Linked DNA regions of Arachidicoccus terrestris. The protein of the gene in region 1 interacts with the protein of each later gene in a pairwise test. Links are inferred from orthologs where the notes say so. Each region holds a gene or a part of one and is shown on either strand. Other genes may lie near its edges.

The links. The genes of interacting proteins can lie anywhere in the genome.
Region 2: the proteins of K9M52_RS11040 (region 1) and ileS interact in binary tests that used the Escherichia coli proteins (3 or more experiments, as listed by UniProt). The link is inferred for Arachidicoccus terrestris from one-to-one orthologs.

The regions. Positions count from the first base shown.
Region 1 is NZ_CP083387.1:2,820,082-2,825,175, forward strand. Bases 1,068-3,989 are described here. They hold K9M52_RS11040 (D-ribose ABC transporter substrate-binding protein), read left to right. Parts: upstream 1,068-2,014; coding sequence 2,015-2,965; downstream 2,966-3,989. Other genes in these bases: K9M52_RS11035 (transketolase family protein), read left to right, coding at 1,068-1,899; K9M52_RS11045 (DUF2291 domain-containing protein), read left to right, coding at 2,977-3,603; K9M52_RS11050 (sugar ABC transporter ATP-binding protein), read left to right, coding at 3,603-3,989. In the rest of the region: K9M52_RS11030 (transketolase), read left to right, coding at 44-871; more of K9M52_RS11035, read left to right, coding at 913-1,067; more of K9M52_RS11050, read left to right, coding at 3,990-5,094. UniProt on the Escherichia coli protein: Part of the ABC transporter complex RbsABC involved in ribose import. Binds ribose. Also serves as the primary chemoreceptor for chemotaxis.
Region 2 is NZ_CP083387.1:3,219,785-3,224,832, forward strand. The notes cover bases 79-3,971. They hold ileS (isoleucine--tRNA ligase), read left to right. Parts: upstream 79-387; coding sequence 388-3,771; downstream 3,772-3,971. Other genes in these bases: K9M52_RS12540 (hypothetical protein), read right to left, coding at 3,742-3,971. In the rest of the region: more of K9M52_RS12540, read right to left, coding at 3,972-4,194; K9M52_RS12545 (TraR/DksA family transcriptional regulator), read left to right, coding at 4,223-4,753; K9M52_RS12550 (hypothetical protein), read left to right, coding at 4,824-4,973; 5'/3'-nucleotidase SurE, read left to right, coding at 5,044-5,048. UniProt on the Escherichia coli protein: Catalyzes the attachment of isoleucine to tRNA(Ile). As IleRS can inadvertently accommodate and process structurally similar amino acids such as valine, to avoid such errors it has two additional distinct tRNA(Ile)-dependent editing activities.

The DNA.
Region 1 (5,094 bases):
AAGAGATTTATCTCTTTATTTTTAGCACAGTTAAATTGTGAAAATGACAAGTAAAGAGCTCAAAATAAAATCTATTGAGTATCGTAGAAAGATACTCCAGTATATAGTGAAGGCAAAAGCCGGACATACCGGAGGGAGTCTTTCGTGTGTAGATGTTTTGAATGTCTTATATAATGAAGTAATGCATGTATCTCCGGAGAATTTCACATCTCCGGATCGGGACCGGTACATACAAAGTAAAGGACACTGTGTAGAGGCATTGTTTGTCGTATTGGCGGATAAAGGCTTCTTTCCTGAGGAAGATCTCAATACTTTGTGCAGATATCAGTCACATTATATCGGGCACCCGACCCGAAAAGTTAACGGCGTTGAACAGAATACAGGTGCCCTGGGGCATGGATTGCCTATCGCATCGGGTATGGCAATTGCAGCAAAACTTGATCACAAAGCGTATAAGGTATATACACTACTTGGCGATGGTGAAATGCCGGAAGGAAGTAATTGGGAGGCGGCCTTGAGTGCCGCTCAATATGAACTGGATAATCTATGTGCTATAGTAGATAAAAATGGGTTACAAATAACGGCAGCTACTAAAGATGTGTGTAGTACAGATCCTCTGGATAAGAAATGGGAAGCCTTTGGCTGGGCAGTACGGGAAGTAGATGGCAATGATGTAGATGCACTTAAGGAAGCCTTGTTGGCTGCCCCGTTTGAGAAAGGGAAACCGAGTGTTATTATTGCCCATACAACCAAAGGGAAAGGTGTGAGTTTTATGGAAAACCAGTTAAAGTGGCACCATAAAGTACCGACTTTAGAGGAATTTGACAAAGCGAATCAGGAATTAGAAAACGCAGCCGCATTACTGCTATAAATAAATGAGACAGCTTAAATTATTGTAAATCTATCAAACTCATGGCAGAAAATATAGAGAAAAGACCGTATAAAGCGAATCTGGAAGTGTATTCAGAAACCTTGCAACGGCTGGCGGAAAAAGATAGCGGAATTATTGCGGTGACCAGTGACAGCCGCGGCTCTGGAAAATTGGTACCTTTTGGTGAAAAATATCCGGAGCAGATCATTGAGGTGGGAATTGCTGAACAGAATTTGGTGGGTGTTGCAGCTGGTCTGGCGTCTTGTGGCAAAAAAGTATTTGCCACTTCGCCAGCATGTTTCCTTTCTGCACGCGCTTTGGAGCAAATTAAAAATGACGTGGCTTATAGCAATAACCCTGTAAATGTAGTTGGTATCAGCGCGGGTGTAAGTTATGGGGCATTGGGAACGACGCATCATAGTTTGCATGATTACGCTGTTTTAAGAGCCATTCATAATATAATTGTGGTTGCCCCCGCGGATAACTATGAAACTGAACAAGCAATACAGCAGGCTGCTGACTGGCCAGAACCTGTGTATTTGCGGTTCGGTAAAAAAGCGATGCCCTTTTTAAAAGATGATGAAAAGGATGAGGTATTTAAGTTGGGAAAGGGCCGGGTGATTACAAAAGGAGATGACGCTGTGATAATCGCCTGCGGTGAAACGGTGTATCCGGCGCTAGAGGCAGCGAGTGTTCTGGAGACAGAAGGTATTGCTACCATGGTCATCAGTATGCATACAATTAAGCCTTTAGATACGGGTTTATTGAAAAAGGCTGCTGAGAAATGCAAAGTGGTTGTGACGGTTGAAGAGCATAGTGTTAATGGTGGACTTGGGGAAGCCTGTGCTGCCTATCTGATGCAGCATAGTATTTTCAGGCCTGTTAAGATTATGGGAATTCCTGACGAATACACAGTAACAGGTTCCCAGACGGAGATCTTTAACCACTATGGAATCAATAAAACAGGCATTTCTGATGCCGTCAAAAATTTGTTACAGAATGTGTCGATGGATAAAGCCGACAAATAGGATGTAAAAGCTATAATAGTGCGAAAGTGAGTTCGAGGAGGTGATAGAATGGCTTTGATTTATAGTTATCTGCTAACGAAGTATTTGATCCTAAACGTTATTAAATTCACTCAACATGCTTAGACGTATTAGACAAACCATTCTCATTTTGACTGTCTGTGTTGCATTTGTACAGTGTGGCAGGAAGGAGGATGCCGGGAAAGAAAAAAAGATAGCGATTGTCGTTTCTACGATGAACAATCCCTGGTTTGTGTTTCTTGGTCAGCAGGCAGCAAAAAAAGCCCGGGAATTGGGATATGAAGCGAAGTTGTTCGATTCGCAGAATAATACGGCGTTGGAGAGCGACCACTTTGATAATATCATCGTCCAGCATTTTAGCGCTATTTTATTTAATCCAACGGACGCAGACGGATCTGTGGTGAACGTAAAAAAAGCCGTGGCCGCCGGAATTCCTGTTTTCTGCATGGATAGGGAGGTGAATTCGGCCAATGCCCCTACTTCTCAGATTTTATCTGATAGTTATTCAGGGGCAGTAGCGCTTGGTAAGCGTTTTGTCCAGGAGCTGCATAAGAAAGGCAACTATGTTGAACTGCTGGGACTGGTCGGAGACAATAACACTTGGGCCAGATCAAATGGATTTCATAGTGTAGTGGATCATTATCCAGAACTAAAGATGGTGGCTCAGCAGAGTGCGGATTTTGACAGGAACCAGGCAATGAAAGTCCTGGAGTCGGTTTTGCAGGCACACCCGGATATCGATGGGGTGTTTTGTGGTAATGATGCTATGGCAATGGGTGCTTATCAGGCTCTGGTGTCTGCTGGAATGGCTGACAAGGTTAAAGTATTTGGTTTTGACGGATCCGATGATGTGATTGCGGCCATCAGAGACGGAAAAATTTATGCCACAGGAATGCAGTTCCCGCAGATTATTGCAGAGACAGCGGCCAGTTTTGCAGATGAATACTTAAAAGGGAAGAAAGATGGCTTTCCTAAGAAGGTCCCTGTGGCTGTTGAATTAGTGACTAAAGAGAACGTAAGTGATTACGCGGGTTATGGTAAAAAATAAAAACGCTCCTCATGAATAAATGGATTAAAAATGGCTTGATCGCTGTTCTGATTATATTCCTGGGTTACAATTCTATCTATTTAGAAAAGCTAAATGACAGAGGGACGAAAGGCGGTACCAGGATTGATGCCGCTGCCCTGGCCAGGAAAATCTGGCAAAATAAGGTGGCCGCTAAATTGGACAGTGCTGTAGTTATTGATTCTTTGAAGACATTTATTGAAGCGAATAATAAGCAGGTGTTTGATAAATACACGCATGCGCTGGATATTGGTAACTACCGTTATGCACTGGTAAAAGGACTGGCAACAGTAGCGTCGGTGAATGAAGATGATGTTCGCTTACTGGTAAAGGACAAAGAGCCGTTTAAGGCAGTTCTTGTTACGGAATTTGTCTATGGCAATACTCTACGAGATGCACTGGGTATCTTTAATTTAAAGGATTTCCCTAATACTGAAGATCTGAACAGTATTTCAGAGCAACTAAATAAAATCGTCCGTAAAGAGGTGGTGCCCTCTTTTAGAACCAGGCTAAAGCCAGGTATGCACATTGCTTTTGTGGGTGCCATTCAGATAAATAAAGCTCATGTTCACTTTGACGGATTGGAGATTGTTCCTGTACGTATCAAAATAGTAGAATAATGCTGATTGCTAAGAACATTACGAAGCGATTTTCCGGCGTTACCGCGCTGGATAATGTTAATCTTGAATTGCAAAGCGGTAAGGTTACTGCTATTATTGGGGAAAATGGTGCCGGAAAGTCTACGTTAATGAAGATCCTCTCCGGAGTCTACACGCAATATGAAGGCGATATTATTTTCAACAGTCAAAAGGTTCAGTTTAACTCTACTAAAGAGGCCGAAGACACAGGCATTGCGATTATTCACCAGGAACTCAATCTGGTACCTTATTTAACGATTACACAGAATATTTTTTTGGGCCGTGAATTGCTGGATCGTTTCGGTTTACTGGATAAAGCCAAAATGCAACAGGAAACGCAAAAGCTACTCCGACGGGTTAAATTAGATGTACGCCCTGATGCACTTATCCATAACCTGAAAGTGGGGCAGCAACAGCTCATTGAAATTGCCAAAGCTCTTCATTCTAATGCGGAGGTAATCATAATGGATGAACCGACTTCAGCTATTACTGATAAGGAGGTTGAGAATTTGTTTGTTATCATAAATGAGTTAAGGAGGGATGGGAAAACCGTGGCTTATATCTCTCACAAGTTAAGGGAACTCTTTCAGATAGCCGATAACTATACAGTGCTTCGGGATGGGACTACAGTTGGAAGCGGGGAAATCAAAAATATTACTCAGGATGAGCTGGTAGAGAAGATGTCGGGCCGTAAGATCCGGATTGAAAAGAATGTAAGCAATTTCCGGCAGGACCAGCTTCTGTTGGAGTTAAAAGGGATTTCGTTGAGCAGCCAGGATAATACCGGCAATAAACTGGTGGATAACATTGATTTTGGTTTGTATAAAGGAGAGATTGTCGGCATCTACGGCTTAATGGGCGCTGGCCGTACAGAGCTGATGGAAACTATTTTCGGTTTGCACCCAAAGAGCAGCACGGGAGAGATCCGAATGGAATCCGGTTCCCTAAAGTTTAAATCTCCGGCTGATGCCATCAACGCAGGAATAATGTTAATCCCCGAGGACCGGAAATTACAAGGCCTGTTTCTCGGCCTGGGCGTGAGACCCAATATTAGTATTACGATACTGCAGAAATTACAGCGCTTTGGTTTTTTGCTTAATAGAACTAAAGATAATGCTGTCTGCAGATATTATATCCACCGTCTATCGATAAAAACGCATACTGGAGAGACGCTGGCCAGGAACCTGAGCGGCGGCAACCAGCAAAAAATTGTTTTGGCGAAATGGCTGGCAAAAAATCCAAAGGTGCTGTTACTGGATGAGCCGACAAGAGGCATCGATGTCGGTGCAAAGTCTGAAATTTATAAGCTTATCAGAGAGTTGGCTGCGGGCGGGGTAGGTGTAATCGTAGTATCCTCGGAGATTCCTGAAATACTGGCGGTCGCTAACCGGGTATTGGTGATGTGCGAAGGCAGGCTCTCTGCGGAAATGCCGGTTGCGGAGGCAACTGAATCTAATATGTTAAGATATGCCA
Region 2 (5,048 bases), 400 kb from region 1 along the record:
TTATATGGGCATTTATCGGCATCCTGCCGGCCTGAACCATGAGGGACCGGTTATTTTGAGAGGATTTACGGTGCTCTTATTGATTTTCCCGCAAATTACCAAAGGAATCGAAGGGATTTTAACATCCAGGATGCAGAGTTCGTTGTGAAAATGATTAAAAATTATTCTATAATTATTTAATAGATAGTTTTATATATATATTATATTAACCAATGCTTACCAAATCAGCCTTGACAATTTAAATCGTAAAATATCCTTAACTTTGCCCACATTTTAAGAGAACCTGTAAGAGAAATCAGGTTTTCTAAGACTAATGGATAATAAGATACCCGGATAATCTCGGATATCTCTTAAGACAAGACTTAGTAGTAGGAGATTAACATATATATGGCAAATAAGTATAAAGAGTTTTCAAAATTGGATTTGCCCGCTGTGGAGCAAGCCATGCTGAAAAACTGGCAGGAAGGTAAAGCATTTGAAAAAAGTATCACACTTAGAGAAGGAGCACCCAGCTTCGTGTTTTATGAGGGGCCTCCCAGTGCCAATGGTATGCCTGGTATTCATCATGTCATCTCCAGAACGATCAAAGACATGGTTTGCCGTTATAAGACCATGAAAGGTTTCCAGGTGCGCCGTAAAGGTGGGTGGGATACCCATGGACTACCTGTAGAATTAGGGGTGGAAAAAGAACTCGGTATTACCAAGGAAGATATCGGTAAAAAGATCACCGTAGAAGAATATAATAAAAAATGCCGCGAGGCCGTACTGCGCTATAAGGATAAATGGGATCAGCTGACCATGCAGATGGGATATTGGGTAGATCTTAAGAATCCTTATATCACCTTTGATAATAAATATATTGAAACCTTATGGTGGCTACTGGAAAAGCTGTATAAAAAAGGCTATCTCTACGAGAGCATCAGTATACAGCCGTATTCGCCGGCTGCAGGCACCGGTCTGAGTTCTCATGAACTCAATCAGCCAGGCACCTATAAGGATGTAAAAGATACATCAGCGACTGTCATTTTCAATATGGTTGAAAATGAACAGTCCAGAGCGCTGTTTGAACAAAGCGGTGGTCGTCCGGTTGGTCTGATGGCCTGGACAACCACGCCCTGGACACTGCCCTCTAATCTGGGACTTACTGTTGGTAAAAATATCGACTATGCCCTGATTGACAGTTTTAATCCGTATACCGCGGCTCCTATCATGGTACTTGTTGCACAGCCGCTTGTGGGTAACTATTTTAAAGCGGAGGCGGAAAATCAAGACTTCGAAACGTATCAATCAGGTGATAAACTGATTCCCTGGCGTCAGGTGGCCAGCTTTAAGGGGAAAGAATTGGAAGGTGTCCGTTATGAACAATTGCTTCCCTTTGAGGCCAATCATACCGAAAACCCTAATGCATTTAAAGTGATGCTGGGTGATTTTGTTACCACAGAGGATGGTACCGGTATTGTTCATACCGCACCTGCTTTTGGTGCGGATGATTATAAGGTGGGGCAAAAGTATGGCATCGGCATACTGATCATGGTGGACCGGGAAGGGAAGTTCATTGATGGCATGGGACATTACAGTGGCCGCTATGTCAAGGATTATAAAGATGCACCCGACTATGTAGACGTGAACGTCGATATCTGCGTAGAATTGAAGCAGGCCGGCAAGGCGTTTAAAGTCGAGAAATATGAACACAATTATCCTCATTGCTGGAGAACGGATAAACCAATTCTTTATTACCCTTTAGATGCCTGGTTTATCAAGACGACAGCACTCAAGGACCGCATGGTGGAACTCAATAAGACGATCAATTGGAAACCTAAGTCCACCGGCGAGGGCCGTTTTGGTAACTGGCTGGAAAATATGGTCGACTGGAACCTCAGCCGCTCCCGTTTCTGGGGAACGCCACTACCCGTTTGGCGGACGGAGGACGGCAAGGAAGAACGTTGCATTGGTTCTATTGATGACCTGCAAGCCGGTATTAAAGAAGCCGCTGACGTATTGGGCGGTGAAGTGAATGTGAGGTTTCTGAATAAAGGTGTATTGGATCTGCATAAACCCTATGTAGATGAGATCATCCTTTTATCGGCTTCCGGCAAACCGATGAAGCGTGTGCCGGATCTGGTTGACGTATGGTTTGACAGTGGCGCCATGCCGTTTGCCCAGTGGCATTTCCCATTTGAGAATAAGGAGGTCTTCGCCGATAACTACCCGGCGGACTTTATCTGCGAAGGCGTGGATCAGACCAGAGGCTGGTTTTATACCCTGCATGCCATCAGCGCCATGCTGAAAGAGGACGTATGGGAAGAACTAAAAAAAGACGGACTGCCCGTTTCTGAAGAAAAATATCCCGGTCTCGCGTACCGGACTGTAGTGTCTAACGGTCTGGTGTTGGATAAATACGGCAACAAAATGTCTAAAAGATTAGGCAATACCGTAGACCCGTTTGAGACCATTGAAAAATACAGTGCAGATGCGACCAGATGGTATCTGATGACGAATGCGTCTCCCTGGGATAATCTTAAATTTGACTTAGCCGGTATTGAGGAAGTTCAAAGAAAATTCTTCGGCACCTTATATAATACTTATCAGTTCTTTGCGCTGTATGCCAATCTGGACGGGTTCTCTTTTAAAGAAGCTCCCATTGCCCTGGAAGAGCGCCCTGAAATCGACCGCTGGATTTTGTCTGTATTACATTCTCTTATTGAGCAGGTAGGCACCCAGATGGACGATTATGAGCCGACGATTGCCTTCAGGGCGATCGACAGTTTTGTTGGAGAGCAGCTCAGCAACTGGTATGTCAGACTCTGCAGAAGGCGTTTCTGGAAAGGCGATTATGAAAAAGATAAGATATCTGCCTATCAGACCTTGTATGAATGCCTGGAGACACTGACCCGGCTTATGGCACCGCTTTCACCGTTTTTCAGCGATGAACTCTTCCGGAACCTGAATGCGGTAACCGGAAGGTTCACGGTTGAGAGTGTACACCACAGCGATTTTCCGGTAGCAGACAGCTCTAAGATTGATCTGGCACTGGAAGAAAGAATGCAGCTGGCACAGGACAGTGCTTCTCTGATCCTTTCCTTACGCAAGAAAGAGAACATCATTGTCCGTCAGCCCTTACAGAAGGTGCTGATTCCGGTACTCGATGACAGGATGCAGCAGCAGTTGTCCAAGGTTGAGGATCTGATCAAATCGGAGACCAATATTAAAGAAGTAGAATACCTGAAAGATGATCAGGGCATCATTCATAAGAAGATCAAGGCAGATTTTAAAGCCCTGGGTAAACGTCTGGGCGCTAAGATGAAGCAGGTCGCAGGACTGATTGCTCAGTTCTCCCAGCAAGATATCGCCCGTCTGGAAAAGGATGGCAGGCTGGATCTGGAAGTGAATGGTGAACGGATACCGATTGAAAAAGATGACGTAGTGATTACGGCGGAAGATGTGCCCGGCTGGAGTGTTGCCGGACGTGGTCCGTTGACGGTAGCCCTGGATATTACCATTACGGAGGATTTAAAACAGGAAGGGATGGCCAGGATATTCGTCAACCGCATTCAGAATATCCGTAAGGAAGAGAAATTTGAATTGACCGACCGTATCCAGGTAGAAGTGCTTGATAATAGTAAAATTAAAGCCGCACTGCAAAGATTTAATGATTATATTTGTTCTGAAATATTGGCAGATAAATTGTCATATGTTTCAGATGTTAAAAACGGAACGGAAATTGATATTGACGATAATAAGCTAAAAATCAAGGTCCAAAAAAACAGTTAAGCGTATGCCTACAACGAAGAAGACTGCTAATAAAAAAACTGTGAAAGCTGCAGCAACAAAACCTGCAGCCAAGAAAGCAGCAACCGCCAAGTCTGGGACGGCCGCTAAGAAAGCAGCGCCCGCAAAGAAGGCGACTGTAACGGCAAAAGCCGTGAAAGCAGCTGGTAAAACGGCACCTAAATCAGCGGCAAAGTCTGCGGCAAAACCGGTAGCGAAAAAAACGGCTTCTGCGGCAAAGACACCTGCCAAAAAGGTACCCGCAAAAAAAACGCCTGCTAAATCAGTAGCGCCCAAGAAGGCAGCTCCTGCAAAAAGCGCGGCCACCAAAAAGGCTACGACCGCTGCATCTGCTCCTAAGAAAGCATCTGCAGCAAAACCTGTCTCTGCACCTGCTAAGGCAGTTGATAAAAAATCATCATCCAAGCAAACAAAAAGTAAAGAAAGTATATCTGTGGCAATAAAGAAACCGGTAAAGAAGAAGGTGGCACCGCTTAAAGAGGTAAAAGTACCGAAGACAAGTGTAAAGACCAGTAAACCTTATGCACCTAATTATCAGCCCCTGGAAGAAAGAAAGGCGGCCGATGGGGCTAATGAACTGATGATCCGTTATTCAGATGCGGAGCTGGAAGAGTTCAGGGTACTCATCAATAAGAAGCTGGCAGATGCCAGTCGTGAAGTAGCTTACTTACAGGGTATCATTACCCGTAAAGACGATATGGGGGGTGATGTTGACGGTCGTTATATGACCATGGAAGACGGAACCGTCAGCATGGAAAGAGAGCAGATGTCACAGATGGTCAGCCGTCAGATCTCTTTTATCGATAACCTGAAAAAGGCGCTGATCCGTATCGAGAACAAAACCTATGGTGTATGCCGGGTAACGGGTAAACTGATTGATAAGGCCCGACTGCGGGCTGTTCCGCATGCGACCTTGAGCCTGGAGGCTAAACTGGGTATCGTTAAACCAAAAGAACAGAATTAAAATTATACCAGAAAGCAGCCTGACCATTCCGGCTGCTTTTTTATTCGATTTCATTTATATTAATTATTTTATGGAAGAATTATTAAAGCGCTTAAAAGAAGAAGCTGATCTAAATGATCAGCAGGCTGCCAAGTCCATCGAAGTTGTCAAGGACTTTGTGAAGGAGAAATTTCCAATGCTCAGCGATGCTGTAGATAAGATTTTTGCCTCCAACGGTTAAAAGAGTATTGTGTTTGAAACAGAGCTGCTCCTATGTTTTGAAGTAAGCCGTCTTATGAATCAAGTGAATTATGAC